4 regions of the Lamprobacter sp. genome follow, and region 3 is predicted to be linked to each of the others. Evidence: predicted binding sites of a transcription regulator. Region 3 holds the regulator's gene; each other region holds the start of a gene.
What was found. Region 3 encodes sigma-54, which starts transcription at its own class of promoters, with help from an activator protein. Its sites were predicted from a motif close to TGGCANGNTNCNTGCTT; they were not measured.

Region 1 (4,211 bases), on a different contig from region 3:
GTCGCGCAACGCCGGCAAATGGATGCGGATGACATTCAGGCGATGGAATAGATCCTCACGGAAACTGCCCTTGGCGACCAGCTCGCGCAGGTTTTGATGGGTGGCGGCGATGATGCGCACATCGACCTTGATCGGCGTCAGACCGCCGACTCGGTAGAACTCGCCATCCGCCAGGACCCGCAGCAGCCGCGTCTGGAGCTCGGCGGGCATGTCGCCGATCTCGTCGAGGAACAGGGTGCCGCCATCGGCCTGCTCAAATCGGCCTTCGCGGCGGGTCTGCGCGCCGGTAAAGGCGCCACGCTCATGGCCGAATAGCTCGGATTCCATTAGATCGCGTGGGATCGCGGCCATGTTTAGGGCGATAAAAGGTGCCTGTGAGCGTGGACTGTGCCGATGCAGAGCATGCGCGACCAGTTCCTTGCCGGTGCCAGACTCGCCATTGATCAGCACGGTGATGTTGGAGCGCGCCAGACGGCCGATCGCGCGGAAGACCTCCTGCATCGACGGCGCTTCCCCGATGATATCCGGACTGTGCGGGAGCGGAGGTAGCTCGGCCGCCGCCTCATTCTGTTTTCGGCAGGCTCGCTGGACCTGATCTACAGCCTCATCGATATCAAAGGGTTTGGGCAGGTACTCGAAGGCACCGCCATGAAAGGCAGAAACCGCGCTGTTAAGATCAGAGTGCGCGGTCATGATGATGACGGGCAGTTGAGGGTAACGCCCGGTGACCTGCTCCAGCAGCTCAAGGCCATCGATCCCCGGCATGCGGATATCGGAGAGGATCACATCCGGCATCTCGCGCTCTAGCGCATCCATGACGCCGACGCCGTTCGAGAAGCTGGTGACATCCATCTCGGCCTGTCGCAAGGCGCGTTCGAGCACCCAGCGAATCGAACGGTCGTCGTCGATCACCCAAATCCTGGGCACTCTATTCATGGGGCAGCTCCAGCGGAAGATAGACCAGGAAGGTGGTGCAGCCGGAACGGCTCTCGCATTCGATCAAGCCTTGATGCTGGTGGACCAGCTCCTGGGCGATCGCGAGCCCAAGCCCCGTTCCACCGGAACGCCCGGACACCATTGGGAAGAAGATCCGGTTCATCAGTTCCTCGGGGATGCCTGGCCCGTCGTCCTCGATTTCGACCACCAAGACCAGCCGATGACGAACGGCGCCAACAGTGAACTGCCGCATCACTCGGGTACGCAGCTTGACCTGTCCATGCTGGCCGGCGGCCTGAGCCGCATTGCGGGCGATGTTCAGAATGGCCTGGATCAGTCGATCTGGATCGGCCTCAAGATTCGGAATACTTGGATCATAGTCCCGTATGATCTCAGGCCCAGAGGGAAACTCGGCGGTGAGCAGTCCGCGCACATGCTCGATGACATGATGAATGTTGAGGGAACTGCGATGCGGCAGGTTATTCGGGCCAAGCATCCGATTGAGCAAGGTCTGTAATCGATCGGCTTCATCGATGATGATGCGGGTGTATTCGCGGAGCCCAGGGCTTGGTAGCTCACGCTCCAGCAGCTGAGCCGCGCCCCGTAGGCCGCCCAAGGGGTTCTTGATCTCGTGGGCTAACCCGCGCAGCAGTGCTTGAGTCGCATGGTGCTGCGAGATGAGATATTCCTCGCGCGCGATCCGCAGCTGACGGTCGACCTGTTGCATCTCCATCAGGAGATCGTAGGGCTCATCAACGGGATGCAGCGGTAAGACCGTGCAGTTGACGCGAATGATCTGGCGATCCGGACGCTTGACCTCGACCTCCCGCTCGGTGAAGGGCTGTCGCGTCTCGAGCGATTCCCGCAAGCGACTCTCCACGGCATCTGTCGGGCAGGGCACCAGATTCCCTGCTGCCTCGCCGAGTACTGTTTTCGCGCTGACGGCAAGCAGATTCTCGCCGGCGATATTGATGTAGCGCAGGCGGAGATGGCGATCGAAGAGCAGCACAGCCGTGCTGAGGTTATCCAATATCATGGTGCCAAGCCGGCTCAGTCCGCTCTGTGTTTCGTTCATCAGGGGTTGTGTCGTCGCTTGGCTCCAATCTTTGGTCCAGCAAGCAAACAACGAGCCAGATCAGAGCTGCATGCCGATGTTCAGACCATCGCCGACGGCCTGAAAGCACTCCGAGGTCGATCCAAAACCGATTGATTAGCAAGAGGTTATCGATAACCACCTGATGAGCATCGATGGCCACCCGGTACTGTCTGAGGCTGCTGCGCCAAGCAGGCTCAGGATAGCGCACTAGCCTAGTGCCTGACGCACATGATGAGTGCATTCAAATGCACCAGGGGCGGACAGGGAGGTTTGAAAACGGAAGAGAGGAGGGGGAAGGAGACTTAAACCTAAACAGAGCATTTAACCGCAGATGACGCAGATTAACGCAGAGATTTCAATACATTGCAGCCGTTCATAGCTTCACCTGATGGCCAGCCTTGCTAAACCTGCTAAGACCTTGTTTTATATTATTTTAATCTGTGAAATTCTGCGTCATCTGCGGTTTATAGGTTGAAGAGTGAAGAAGGAGGAAGGTTGAAAGGGAAGGGAAGGGAAGGGAAGGGAAGGGAAGGGAAGGAGAGAAGAGGAGAGGAGAGGAGAGGAGAGGAGAGGTGTTTCGTGAACTGGGATTCGGGTTCGGTTGGGCTTCCTTGCCCGGTTCGGCGGCTGGTTTGAACCGCTGTTTGATGGGGATCAGAGGCTGTAGTAGAGGTCGAATTCGACCGGGTGGGTGCTCATGCGTAGCTGGGTGACTTCGTCCATCTTCAGCTTGATGTAGCCGTCGATGACGTCGTCTGTGAAGACGCCTCCAGCGGTCAGGAACTCTCGATCTTTATCCAGTGCATCCAGGGCTTGGTCGAGCGCGAAGCAGACTTGTGGGATGGCCTTTTCTTCTTCCGGCGGCAGGTCGTAGAGATCCTTGTCCATGGCGTCGCCTGGGTGGATCTTGTTTTGGATGCCGTCAAGGCCGGCCATCATCATCGCTGAAAACGACAGATAGGGATTGCCGGTGGAATCCGGGAAGCGCACCTCGATACGGCGCCCCTTGGGATTGGAGTCATGCGGGATACGGATTGAGGCCGAACGGTTCTTGGACGAGTAGGCCAACATCACGGGCGCCTCGAATCCAGGGACCAGCCGTTTGTAGGAGTTGGTCGAGGCGTTGGTCAGCGCGTTCAGAGCGCGGGCGTGCTTGATGATGCCGCCGATATAGTAGAGCGCGGTTTCAGAGAGGCCGGCGTATTTGTCTCCGGCAAAGATGTTGACACCATCTTTTGCCAGCGACTGATGCACATGCATTCCTGTGCCATTGTCGCCGACCAGCGGCTTCGGCATGAAGGTTGCGGTCTTGCCGTAAGCATGGGCGACGTTCTGGATCACGTACTTGGTGATCTGGTTCATGTCTGCACGACGCACCAGCGGTCCGAATCGAGTACCGATTTCACACTGACCGGCGGTCGCGACCTCATGATGATGCACCTCGACCTGGACCCCCATCTCTTCGAGGGCAAGACACATGGCCGCGCGGAGATCATTGAGGGAATCGACCGGCGGGACTGGGAAGTAGCCACCCTTGACACTGGGGCGATGTCCCATGTTGCCATCTTCGAAGACCCGCTCGGAGTTCCACTCAGCCTCTTCGGAATCCACCTTGTAGAAGGCGCCGCCCATGCTGAGGCCCCAGCGGACGTCATCGAAGATAAAGAATTCAGGCTCTGGTCCAAAGAAAGCGGTATCGGCAATGCCGGTGGAGGCGAGATAGGCCTCAGCCCGCTTGGCGACGGAGCGCGGATCACGCTCGTAGCCCTGCATAGTCGCGGGCTCCAGAATGTCGCACCGGATGATCAGGGTCTTCTCATCGGTGAAGGGGTCCATCACCGCCGTCTCGGCCTCGGGCATCAAGACCATGTCGGACGCCTCAATGCCTTTCCAACCGGCGATTGAGGAGCCGTCGAACATCTTTCCATCTTGGAAAATGGCTTCATCGATGACTCGGGCCGGGAGCGAGACGTGCTGCTCCTTGCCGCGAGTATCCGTAAACCGGAGGTCCACGAATTTTACGTCCTCGTCTTTGATGGTCTTCAACACGTCAGTGGCGGACATCTGCGAAATCTCCCGCTGTTTGTCTTCGGCTAAGGATGGGTTTGGATGCTTAGGTGAGCGCATTGCGCCCAACCCGAGATCGCAGGCAATCGATCGAACGGTGAGCTCGGTTATG
Region 2 (4,211 bases), on a different contig from region 3:
TGGCAATCCAACAGCAGGCAGCAGGCCTCGCGCACCGAACAACGCCAGCGCCGTGAGTGCATTGGCGAGCAACACCGCAACGAAGACCGTTACAAACAATTTTCCAGTGCCCATCAGGGGTCCTCTGTGAGTTCAAAGACGCCATGATCATCCCCAACTTCTCGCAGAGCAATCAGCAAACGAGGTCCCAAGATCACCATGCGCATCCTGCACACCATGCTCCGCACCGGCAACCTGCAACGCTCCATCGACTTCTATACCAAGCTGCTCGGCATGAAGCTGCTGCGTCAGAAAGACTATCCAGCCGGCGAGTTTACCTTAGCCTTCCTCGGCTACGGTGATGAGTCCGAGCACACCGTCATCGAGCTGACCTACAACTGGGGCGTCGAGCAGTATGAGCTCGGCGATGCCTATGGTCATATCGCGATCGAGGTCGAGGATGTCTATGAGGCTGCCGCGCGCATCAAGGCGCAAGGCGGCGAGATCCTCCGCGAGGCGGGCCCGATGAACGCTGGCACCACCATCATCGCCTTCGTCAAAGATCCCGACGGCTATCCGATCGAGCTGATCGGCGCCAAGCAGACCGCCGGCTAGATCAGCGCCATCCTTGCTGGTTGCGGCCTAGGCGTCAGCCATCGAACGGGCCGCGATCAGCGCCGATCGCGCACCCAGCTGCGGCAAAATCGCTCGACCCACCGCAACATTGCGCGCAGACTTCGGCATCCCTTCTCACCGAGTCCCGCGCACTTGGCTCATCCCGCCTCTTCCCTGCCGCCCGAACAACCACCCGAGCCCGCCGAGCAGATCGCCGCCACCCTCGCCGAACAAGGTTGGTGCCTGACCGATAGCTTCCTCGCCCCACTGCACATCAGCCAACTCCGCCATGAGGCGCAACAGCGCTGGCAGGCCGGACGCTTCCGACGCGCCGGCGTCGGCCGCGGCGAGGATCTCGAACTGCGCGACGAGGTCAGAACCGACCGGGTCGATTGGCTCGACCCGAATGAGCTCAGCGCTGCGCAGCGCCTCTATTGGAGCCAGCTCGAGCAGCTGCGGCTGGCGATCAACCGCAGCCTGTTCCTTGGCCTCTACGCGCTTGAGGCGCACCTAGCCGTCTATCCACCCGGTACCTACTACCGCAAGCACCTGGATCAATTTCGCGGCATCGGCGAGCGCACACTGAGCTGCATCCTCTATCTGAATGATGCCTGGCAGGCACAGGACGGTGGCGCGCTGCGTCTCTACACCGATCCGGAGCGCCCTGAGCTGAGCGAGTTAATCTTCCCCGAAGGCGGTCGCCTAGTGACCTTCTTCAGCGCCCGGTTTCTGCATGAGGTGGAGCCCGCGCAGCGCGAGCGCTTCAGTCTCACCGGTTGGTTCAAGCGGCGCAGCTAGACAGCGAGCAGGTGGTCGACAGCCGGCAGGTGGTCGACTCATGGCAGCAATGCCCCAGCAGCATCAGGCATCTTGGGCTGATGACCGCCTTTCGCTTAGGCCACCCCGCCCCTCGAACCCTGTAAGACCTGTCTGGTCGCAGACCCGACAACGGACGCTTACGCGCTGTCAGCCTCCTCACAGAAGCTTCGGCAACCCGGCTCTGACCATCGTCGAATCAACCGCTTAGCCTTATACACACATTGGGCACAGCGTTTGCTTATAACCCCCTATACAGCCTAGCGCGTCGCACATGCGACGCCGTCAGACTTTACGGGGATCGAGACATGGTTCAAGCGGTAACCACTCTGAACACAGAGCGGCGAAAGGCGGAGAGCGGGCCAGCCGGCGGCTGTGCGTCGAGTGGCTGCGGCAGCAGTAGCGACAAGCTCGCGCACCTGCCAGAAGCGATTCGCGCCAAGGTCAACGACCATCCTTGTTTCTCCGAGGACGCCCATCATCACTATGCGCGCATGCATGTGGCGGTGGCGCCAGCGTGCAATATCCAGTGCCACTACTGCAACCGTAAGTACGACTGCTCTAACGAGTCACGCCCCGGCGTTGTCTCGGAGCTGCTGACACCCGAGCAGGCGGTGCAGAAGACCTTAGCCGTCGCCGCTGCAATCCCCCAGATGAGCGTGCTCGGCATCGCCGGCCCGGGTGATCCGCTCGCCAACCCGGAGCGCACCCTCGCCACCTTCCGCGCGCTTTCCGAGAAGGCCCCCGACATCAAGCTCTGCGTCTCGACCAACGGCCTCGCGCTACCGGAACTGGTCGACGAGATCTGCCAGCACAACATCGACCACGTCACTATCACCATCAACTGTATCGATCCCGAGATCGGCGCCAAGATCTATCCCTGGATCTTCTGGAACAACCACCGGATCAAAGGGGTCAAGGCGGCGCGGATCTTGATCGAACAGCAGCAGAAGGGTCTGGCGATGCTGGCCGAGCGCGGCGTCCTGGTGAAGGTCAACTCGGTGCTGATCCCCGGCGTCAACGACGAGCATCTGAAAGAGGTCAGCCGCGTGGTCAAGGCCAAGGGCGCCTTCCTACACAACGTCATGCCGCTGATTGCAGAGGCCGAGCATGGCACCTTCTATGGCCTGATGGGACAGCGTGGCCCGACCCATGACGAGCTGCAGGCCCTGCAAGACGCCTGCAGCGGCGACATGGCGATGATGCGCCACTGTCGCCAATGCCGCGCCGATGCGGTTGGCATGCTGGGCGAGGATCGCGGCGCCGAGTTCTCGATCGAGAAGATCGAGCAGATGGACATCGACTACGCCGCCGCGATGGCGCGTCGCGCCGCGGTGCATGCCGAGATCGAGGCCAAGCGCCAGGCTCAACGCGAGGCCAGCCGGCAGGCGACGCAGACCTCAGGTGGCGAGGTCTTCGTTGCCCTCGATTCACTCACTCGCCGTCGCCCGACAGCGTCTTCGACGGAGCCCGACCTGGTTTCCGCAGCGGCATCAGCATCAGCATCAGCATCGGAAACAAGACCGCTCGCAACGCAACCCGCAATTCCACTCATCACCGCCCGGACCGCCTTATCAAGCGCTAAGGCGCCGGCGGGCACGACCAGTCGCTCAGTGCGCATCGCTGTCGCCAGCAGCGGCAGCGGTGTAATCAACCAACACTTCGGACATGCGCGCGAGTTCTTGGTCTATGAGGCCGACGCCCAGGACGTGCGCTTTATCGGCACCCGCCGGGTCCAGGCTTATTGCACGGGCGATGAGACCTGTGGCGAAGCCGAATCAGCACTCACCGGCACCCTGCGTGCGCTCGAGGGCTGCGCCGCCGTGCTCTGCTCGAAGATCGGCATCGAGCCCTGGGACGCGCTCGAGGCCGCCGGCATCGCACCGAACGGCGAGCACGCGATGGAGCCGATCGAGACCGCTGTCGCCGCCGTCTACGCCGAGCTCAGAGTAAGCGGCGCCCTTGACCAAACCGAACCCATGAGTGCGCTGAGCGCTTGAGCCAGCCCCAAGCGAATCATGTCGCGTGAAGACGCGAACGAGTCTGGCGACGATTGGCCGATCACTGACTGCGCCGGTCTGGAAGTCAAGTTGCCAAAAGGCTTCCGGACAACAGCCGCCACTCCAGCGCCTTATCGCCCCTCATTCGCGGCTTGGCGGCTCCAGGGTTTAGCGGCTTCGCGCGACACCTGACACCCGGCGAGCAACAACACTGCCAGCAACGAGACCGAAGGAAACACCATGGCTTACCAGATTACCGATGGCTGCGTGAACTGCTGGGCCTGTGAACCGCTGTGCCCGAGCCAGGCGATTCAGGCTGCCAAGCCGCATTTCATCATCGACCCAAGCCAGTGCAGCGAATGCACCGGTGACTTCGCCGAACCGCAATGCGCGAGCATCTGCCCAATCGAGGGCGCCATCCTCGACGCCAGTGGCATCCCACTGAATCCGCCCGGCTCACTGACGGGTATCCCTCCCGAGCGCTGGAACTCGGCGATGGCCGAGATCCGCGCTCGTTAAGGTGTTGCGTCATCGATTTCGCCGAACTGAGTCCGTACCCGGAAACAGGCGCCTCATCGTCCAAGCTGGCGACGCGCTATGAACCTTAGAGAGGCTCAAGAGAGGCTCAGCCACAGAAGCGCTGCATGACGGCGCCCGATGGTTCCAACCCACGAATCCATTGCAACCAAAACCAAGAGGAAAACACGACATGGCCAAGGCAAAAGTGACCTTTCAGGACATCGATCAAACCGTCAATGTCCCCGCCGGCATCCGCGTCATCGACGTCTCCGAGAAGATCGG
Region 3 (4,211 bases):
CGCAGCCCAAGCCTCGGCCCGAGGTGCTCAATCAGGCCTTGCAAGGTATCGACGGGGGGCATCTGTGCGACGAGCCAGCCTTAAGCGTGACGCTGCAATAAGTCCAGCAACGTACTGGCATCATCGGCAGCCCGAAGTGCCGCGCGCAGTTGCGGATTGCTAAAGCGCTCGGCAAGGCTCGCCAGCAGATTCAGATGGGCATCGGTTGCCTCCTGTGGCACCAATAGGCCAAAGGCGAGGTCAACCGGACGATCATCCGGCGCATCAAAGCTGACGCCCTGGCTCAACTGCACGAAGGCGCCAATGGCCGTGTCGATGCCTTGGATGCGCGCATGCGGAAGCGCGATGCCCTCGCCTAAGCCCGTGCTACCGAGCCGTTCGCGATCGTTCAACAGGTCGAAGACAGAGGCTGAAGAACACTGCAGACCCGCACTCGCCAAGAGCTCGGCCAAGGCCTCCAGCAATCGCTTCTTGCTCGTGACCTCGACACGACAGCGGATGCGCGGCTCAGTAATCAGGCTGGGGGGAAACATCGACCGTCGCTCCAAATAAAGTGATCTTCGCATGCAGGACGCAGTACGGCCTGGTTGGATAAGGACAACAACGGCAGAGGCATCAGCCTAGCAGCATCGCAAAGGAGGCCGGAGCGCCTCACATCCCGCTCCGGCACAGTCATTGACCAGACGCTCATCGCTGCAAGCAGCCTGAGCATCGCTCAGTGCAGTGGCGTCTCATAGATCATCCTGCTCATCGTCTAGCTCACCGCTGACCGTCTCCCCTTCGGCAGCCGTCTTGGTGGCGCTACCGCGATGACTCTGGCGCTTCTCCTTATACTTCAGCACCTGGCGATCGAGCTTGTCGATCAGCCCATCAATGGCCGCATACATGTCTTCATGAACGGCATCGGCGAAGACATCGGCGCCATTCATGTGGATGCGGGCCTCGGCCTTCTGCCGTAGTTTCTCGACGCTCAGGATCACATGCACTTTGATCACGTGATCGAAGTGGCGCTCTAGGCGCTCGAATTTGCTCTCGACGTAGCCTTTCAGCGGTTCGGTAATATCGACATGATGGCCCGTGAGGTTGATTTGCATTGCGTCACTCCTGGGTTTGCAGGCGAGCCTTAGCGGCAGACATTCAGCGCTGCAGCTAAAGGCGCTTGCGCTCATTCGAGGGTGGGATACCCATTGCCTCGCGGTACTTGGCGACAGTACGTCGCGCGACATTGATCCCCTGTTCGGACAGGATGCCGGCGATCTTGCTGTCGCTCAGCGGTTTGTTCGCCGCCTCGGCGGCGACCAGCTTGCGGATAAAGGCACGAATCGCGGTCGAAGAGCATTCTCCGCCCGATGCCGTGCCGACATGACTGGAAAAGAAATATTTGAACTCCAGCGTACCACGCGGCGTATGCATGTACTTCTGCGTGGTCACGCGTGAGACGGTCGACTCGTGGAGCTCGAGCGAGTCTGCGACATCTCTGAGGATCAGCGGACGCATGGCCTCCTCGCCGTACTCGAAAAAATCGCGCTGTAGCTCGACGATCTTCGCCGCCACTCGCAGCACCGTATCGTTGCGGCTGAGCAGACTCTTGATAAACCAACGGGCCTCCTGCAGATGCGTCTTCAAGCAAACATTCTCGGCCCCATCATCGGCGCGCCGGATCAGCTTTGCATAGTCTTCGTTCACTCTCAGTTTAGGCTGAGTTTCAGGATTTAGCTCGACTTGCCACACACCAGCCTGCTTACGCACCAACACATCAGGAATCACATAGTCTGTCCGATGGTCACTGATCAGGGAGCCTGGCCGCGGCTGCAGCGACCGGATCAGCGTTAACGAGCGCGCCAGATCAAGGTCGGAAAGCTTGGTGTGACGGCGCAATTCATCCAGATCGTTGCGCGCCAGCGCGTCGAACAAGCTGTCGCAAATCTTCAGCGCACCCGCGCGATCTGGCGTCTCCGGCGGCAGCTGGCGTAGTTGCAGCAACAGGCATTCGCGCGGATCGCGAGCACCAACCCCAGCGGGATCGAGGGCCTGAATGCCATGCAGCACGGCCTCGATCTCGTCGAGCTCGAGATCCTCCAGATCCAGCGTCTCAAGCAGCTCGGCGGGATCGAGCCGAAGATAGCCATCCGCATCGATCGCATCGATCAGCGCCTCGGCGATCAGGCGGTCACGCGCCCCAAGGCGGCCCAGATTGAGCTGCCACTCGAGATGGTCGTGCAGCGTCTGTGGTTTCGACTGCTGCGCAAAGAGGTCGACATCGCCAGACGCGCTCGACCCAGGGGAACCTGAAGGGCCGGCATACTGGGCGCCAGGATCACTGTCGAAGGTATCACTCCACTCGCTGTCGAGCGCCAGATCATCGGGCAGCGTGCTCGATTCAGCGGGAACCTCGGCATCGACGGAGGCATCGGTCTGTGCTTGGCGCAACTCAGCAGTCTCGCCAGCGGTGTCCCCCGCATCCTCTCGCCCAACCTGATCTTCGTCCGAGGTCTCCAGCATCAGATTAGACTCGAGCGCGTCTTGGATCTCGCGCTGGAGGTCGAGCGTGGAGAGCTGCAACAGCTTGATGGCTTGCTGGAGCTGCGGCGTCATGGTCAGCTGCTGACCAAGACGGAGCTGGATGCTTTGCTTCATTCCGAGCGGCTATGCGGGTACAAAAGGCCTTATTGGCTTGCAGTCTAGACGAAAAGGTGGCTCAGTCGCAGCGCCAAGCTTAGATCTCCTGGTTTCTACCAAGGTCTTCAGAGTCGAAAGTGCTCGCCAAGATAGACCGCCCGCACCTGCGTATCTTGCAGCAACACCGCCGGCGCTCCGCTGGCAATGACTCGGCCGGCGTTGATGATATAGGCCCGGTCGCAGATGTCGAGCGTCTCCCGAACATTATGATCGGTGATCAGCACAGCAATCTCACGATCGCGTAAATGACTGATAATTTGCTTGATATCGCCTACCGCGATGGGATCGACCCCAGCAAAGGGCTCATCAAGCAGCATGACCTTGGGCTCAACCGCAAGCGCGCGCGCGATCTCGAGCCGCCGGCGCTCACCACCGGAGAGGCTGAGCGCAAGTGAATCGGCCACATGGCCAATGCCCAACTCATCAAGCAGCTCGTCGCAGCGCTGCCGGCGATCCTCGCGGCTCGTGTCGTCGCGCATCTCGAGTACCGCCATCAGATTATCCCGAGCCGAGAGTTTACGGAAGACCGATGGCTCCTGTGCCAGATAGCTGAGACCCCGCCGCGCTCGCGCGTGCATTGGCCGATGGGTGATGTCCTCGGCATCGAGCCTGATGCGACCAGCGTCAGCGCCGACGAGCCCGACGATCATGTAGAAACTGGTGGTTTTACCGGCCCCGTTTGGTCCCAGCAGGCCCACGACCTCACCGGCATCGACAGCCAGATCAACACCATCAACCACGCGCCGTCGTCGATAGGTCTTGGCCAGCGCACGCGCCTCGAGGATCGCCATCAGGGAGCCGATGCTGGCCGTGAAGCGGGCTCCGACTCGGGCTCGATCCGAATCTTCACTCGCTCGCGGCCTTGGGCGCTGCTACCCGCAGTCACGCGCTTGGTGATCCGATTGTAGACGATGCGATCGCTCGCAAAACGGTCCTCGCCTTGGATCAACACCGCCTCATCGATCAGGGTCAGCTGTTCGCGGTCAGCCTCGTACTCCATCCGCAGCGCGCGGCCTTTGACCTCTTCCGGATCATCATCAAGCAGCTGCCGATAACGCACCGGTTGACCGATTGCGATGATCTTCTCAGCACGGCGGTCTGGCTTGTGATGCACAAGCACCTCGTCGGCCTGGATGAACAGGCTGCCCTGGGTGACCTCGACATGGCCGATGTAGAGGCTGGTCAACTGTTTCTCGTCGAGCTCTGCGGCATCAGCCTCGATATACATCGGCTGATACTGATCCGACTCGAGCGCGCTCGTGGAGGTCGCCGTTGCCAACGCCAGACCTAACAGCAGAGTCCGCCCCCAACCGCAGCATTGCTTCGGGCTCATGACCCTCTCCTCATCGTGCATTCATCCTGCATCATCGTCGTTGAGCGGCGTCATCATCACCAGCCAGCGCCGCGCGAGCGCGTCCAAACAGCTGAATGCGAGTCGCGCTACCGAGCCAGGCGCGTAGGCCATCGGTCGCGCTGATCCAATCCTGCTCGCGCTCGATCTCGACGAAATGACTGGTCTCGGCGTAGTCGAA
Region 4 (4,211 bases), on a different contig from region 3:
CACCAATCCCCTCGAAGGCGTTTTGCACCGGCTGCACCATGAACGGGAAGGAATAGAACACCGAAGCCACCACCAGCCCCCAAAAGGTGAAGGGCAGAAGACCGATGCCCAGGCGCTCGGTGAACTGCCCGACCGGCCCGTTCGGCCCCATGGCCACCAGCAGGTAAAAGCCCAGCACCGAGGGCGGCAGCACCAGCGGCAGCGCGACCACGGCGCCGATGGGTCCTTTCAAGCGCGAGCGGGTGCGCGCCAGCCACCAGGCGACCGGCGTAGCGACGACGAACAGGATCAAGGTGGTGACGCCAGCCAGGCGCAGCGTCAGCCAGATGGCCTCGAGATCGGTGTCAGTGAGTCCCATGGGCGGTGTCCTTGATGGCGTGTTGAAAGACCTTGATCGCGAGGATCAGCAACAGGATGCCGAAGCAGAGCTGGCACCACGACGCTGCATGTCACTCGGTCTCGTAGCCAAAGTCGTGGATGATCGCCTCGGCCTTCTCGCCCTTGAGGTAGGCAAACAGCTCCGTCACCGCCGGGTTGTCCTTGCCGCGGTTCAGAATCAGTGCATCCTGATTGATCGGCGCATGCATCTCGCCCGGCACGATCCAACCCGAGCCCTTGATGATCTCCCCGTCCCGCATGGCTTGGGAAAGCGCGACGAAGCCAATATCGGCGTTGCCCGTGTCAACGAACTGATAGGTCTGGGCGATGTTCTCGCCCATCACCAGCTTGGGCTCGACGTCGGCCCGCAGGCCGAGCGCTTCCAGGGTCTCGATGGCGGCCTCGCCATAGGGCGCCAGCTTCGGATTGGCGATCGAGAGTTTGTTGAAGTCGCCGGACTCCAGCAGCGCCACACCATCCTCGACCTTGTTGGCGTCAGCGGACCATAGCACCAGTGCGCCGATCGAATAGGTGAAGCGCGATCCAGGGACACCTAAGCCCTCCTCCTCTAACCGCGCTGGGCGCGTCTGATCGGCGGCGAGTAAGGCATCGAACGGAGCTCCGTTCTTGATCTGGGCATAGAGTTTGCCCGTAGAGCCGTAGGAGGCATTGATGCGGTGATCGGTGTCTTCCTCGAAGCGCTCGATGATCACCTTCATCGGCGACGTAAAGTTACCGGCCACGGCGATCTGAGCCTCCTCGGCGGAGACGCTGCTGGCGACCATGAAACCGAAGGCGACGAGGACTAGGCGGACAGGTTGCATTGAGTTCACTCCTGAGACGATTGAAGAACCGGATGGGCTGCCGGGTCAGCGTTGGGCCAGACCGCTGAGCATGCGATATCGCAATATACCAAACGACATAACGATGAGCGATCGTGCGGATGGTATGCAGAATGCATGCCGGCTTTTCGTCGCGCGATCCATCGGATGCGGATGCTCGCTGCTCCAGCCATCCGCATCCGCGGCGCAACACACTCCGATTCCTTAAGCTCAGTGAGAACAATGCTATGAAGATCAGTGCTCGAAATCAGTTCCACGGCAAGGTGGCCCAGGTCACCATGGGGGCCGTCAACGCGCAGGTCCTGGTGACACTCGCCGGTGGTGAGCAGATCGTTGCCATCGTCACCAATGAGAGCGTCAAGTCGCTCGATCTCAGGGCGAGCGCCGACGTCATCGCCTTGGTCAAGGCCTCATCCGTGCTCGTGATGACCGACGACACGGGCATCCGCCTATCGGCTCGCAACAGTCTGAGCGGCAAGGTAACGGCGCTGGAAAAAGGACCGATCCATGCCGAGGTCAGCATCGGCCTCGCATCCGGTGACAGCCTCCATGCCACCATCACGCAGGCTGCCTGCGACGCGCTCGGACTCGCCGAAGGCATCGATGCAACCGCCGTGATCAAGGCGCCGTCGGTGATCCTCGGCGTGCCTGACTGAGCGCGCCCATCGAATACGCAGTATGCACTAGGATATAACGCTATCCTCGATGCAGGGGCGTCCGTCGCACAACGACGGTGCGCCTCGCTTCGCCAGCCTTCCCTGTCGTCTTAACGACAATCCCAAACGGGGACAGCGATCTTGTCCTGTTCTCAACCCTCAATCGATCGACTCAGACCATGCCTAACCTCAACCCACCTGTCCTGAATGACCAGGCTCTGCATCAGCTCTTGACCGAAGATGTCCCCTTCGGCGATCTGACCACCGAATCCCTTGCCATCAGCGGCAAGCCCGGCAGCATCCGTTTCTTCGCCCGCGATCCGATGACCGTCTGCGGTGTCGAGGAAGCGGTGCGACTGTTCCAGCTCTGCGGCGCCGAGGCCGAGGCGCGCGTGGCCTCCGGCACCGAGGCCGTGCCAGAAACCCTGCTGCTCGAGGCGCAGGGCAGCGCCGGCGCGCTGCATCAAGGCTGGAAGACGGCACAGACGCTGATGGAATGGTGTGGTGGCATCGCCAGCAGCGCCGCCGCCATCGTCGCCGCCGCGCGGCGTGGTGATCCGAACGCGATGGTTGCCGGTACACGCAAGAATGTGCCCGGCAACCGCCGGCTCGCGGTCAAGGCGTTCAAGGCTGGTGGTGCCGTAATGCACCGCAATGGCCTCTCGGAGACGCTCTTGATCTTCGCCGAGCATCGGCTGTTCCTCGGCGAAGAGCCGTCGAAGGAGACGCTGGCCCGGCTCCGTCGACAGTGCCCAGAGAAGCGGGTCGTGGTCGAGGTAGCGACGCCTGAGGAGGCGCTGACTTGGGCCGAGGCCGACGTGCTGCAGCTGGAGAAATTCACCACCGAGCAGGTGGCCGAGACCGTCGCTGCGCTCACCGCACGCGGCTCGCAGGCGGTGGTTGGCGCCGCCGGTGGCATCAACGCCAAGAACGCCGAAGACTATGCCCGCGCCGGTGCGCGGCTGCTGGTGACCACGGCACCGCACCTGGCGCCGCCGCGCGATGTTCAGGTGCGGTTCTTCAACGCTAGCGATCCCAGAACCTAGATGTCAGTTTAGCCGACTTGCTTACGCGCATTTCGATGCATTCATCTGACAGTCCAGGTCTGGCCGCTCGGTTACACTGCCGCTTGCTCCATATCACCTCGACGCTGACCTTACTGCAAGGCTGATCGACATGACCCCCGAAGAGCTGCTGCGACGCATCCGCCTCGGCGAAGACTCCGCACTGGAGCTGAAACAGGTTCGGCTCACCGACGCCGGCAAGCTCAAGGCGCCGCACGCGGACAGCCTCTCGGACGAACTGGCAGCGCTCGGCAATGCCGGTGGCGGGATGCTGGTCCTCGGCGTGGATGATAAGACGCGGGCCGTGACCGGCATCCCGCTGGAGCAACTCGACCGCGTCGAAGACTGGCTCACGGCGATCTGCATCGATCGCATCAAGCCACCGCTGGACGTGCTGACCCGGCATCTGGAGCTGCCTGATGCGACCGGCGCGGCGCGCCCGGTAATCCTCGTCGAGGTGCCCCGCAGCCTGTGGGTGCATCAGAGCGCGAACGGCTATTTTCGTCGGCTTGGTCATGCCAAACGGGAACTCACGCCAGACGCGCTTGCACGACTGTTCCAACAACGCAGTCAGGCACGTCTGATCCGCTTCGAGGAGCAGGAGGTGCCTGGCTGTGGTTTCGATGACTTCGACGCCCTGCTGCTGCGGCGCTTCCTGAAGGCCGAGCAAGGCGACAGCATCGCCCAGCTGAACCGACTGCACCTGTTGCGGGAGGTCGCCGGCGAGCCACGCCCGACCGTGGCTGGCGTGCTGCTGTGCACCACCGAGCCGTCGCGTTGGCTGCGCAATGCCGAGATCATCGCCGTCGCCCATACCGGGACCGAGAACGACCCGAACGCGCAGATCGATGCGCGCGACATCGGCGGACCGCTGGACCGGCAGATCCTGGATGCGTTCCATTTCGTCCAACGCAACACGAGCACGGCAGCACGCAAGCCGCTCGGCCGCGTCGATTATCCCCAATACGCGGTGGCTGCCCTGTTCGAGGCCATCGTCAACGCCGTCGCCCATCGCGACTATTCCCTGCACAGCCAACGCATCCGGCTGTTCATGTTCAGCGACCGCCTCGAAATCCACTCGCCAGGGGCGCTCCCGAATACGCTCTCCTTGGAGTCCATGACCCGGCTCTCGGTGCCCCGCAACGAGGTGCTCGCCAGCCTCTTTGGTCGCTACTATCCGGTCGAGGACCCCCACCTCGGCAAGAGCTTCCTGATGGACCGCCGCGGCTTTGGCGTCGAGACCATCCTGCGCGAGAGCACGCGGCTATCCG

Region 1: the regulator sigma-54 is predicted to act here: its motif matches at 2,053-2,069, upstream of glnL (nitrogen regulation protein NR(II)).
Region 2: the regulator sigma-54 is predicted to act here: its motif matches at 1,637-1,653, upstream of nifB (nitrogenase cofactor biosynthesis protein NifB).
Region 4: the regulator sigma-54 is predicted to act here: its motif matches at 1,323-1,339, upstream of VBE63_RS05570 (TOBE domain-containing protein).

Annotation. Positions count from the first base shown of each region.
Region 1 is NZ_JAYESN010000001.1:80,700-84,910, forward strand. It holds gene ntrC (nitrogen regulation protein NR(I)) at 1-936, opposite strand, end outside; gene glnL (nitrogen regulation protein NR(II)) at 929-2,011, opposite strand; gene glnA (glutamate--ammonia ligase) at 2,687-4,096, opposite strand.
Region 2 is NZ_JAYESN010000032.1:12,887-17,097, forward strand. It holds gene VBE63_RS10530 (energy transducer TonB) at 1-114, opposite strand, end outside; gene gloA (lactoylglutathione lyase) at 199-594, shown strand; gene VBE63_RS10540 (2OG-Fe(II) oxygenase) at 748-1,392, shown strand; gene nifB (nitrogenase cofactor biosynthesis protein NifB) at 1,719-3,410, shown strand; gene VBE63_RS10550 (4Fe-4S binding protein) at 3,651-3,929, shown strand; gene VBE63_RS10555 (2Fe-2S iron-sulfur cluster-binding protein) at 4,120-4,211, shown strand, end outside.
Region 3 is NZ_JAYESN010000005.1:71,096-75,306, reverse strand. It holds gene hprK (HPr(Ser) kinase/phosphatase) at 1-62, opposite strand, end outside; gene VBE63_RS02530 (PTS sugar transporter subunit IIA) at 81-533, opposite strand; gene hpf (ribosome hibernation-promoting factor, HPF/YfiA family) at 732-1,094, opposite strand; gene VBE63_RS02520 (RNA polymerase factor sigma-54) at 1,150-2,637, opposite strand; gene lptB (LPS export ABC transporter ATP-binding protein) at 2,745-3,470, opposite strand; gene lptA (lipopolysaccharide transport periplasmic protein LptA) at 3,470-4,012, opposite strand; gene lptC (LPS export ABC transporter periplasmic protein LptC) at 4,044-4,211, opposite strand, start outside.
Region 4 is NZ_JAYESN010000013.1:62,067-66,277, forward strand. It holds gene modB (molybdate ABC transporter permease subunit) at 1-358, opposite strand, end outside; gene modA (molybdate ABC transporter substrate-binding protein) at 450-1,202, opposite strand; gene VBE63_RS05570 (TOBE domain-containing protein) at 1,448-1,876, shown strand; gene modD (ModD protein) at 2,056-2,922, shown strand; gene VBE63_RS05580 (ATP-binding protein) at 3,053-4,211, shown strand, end outside.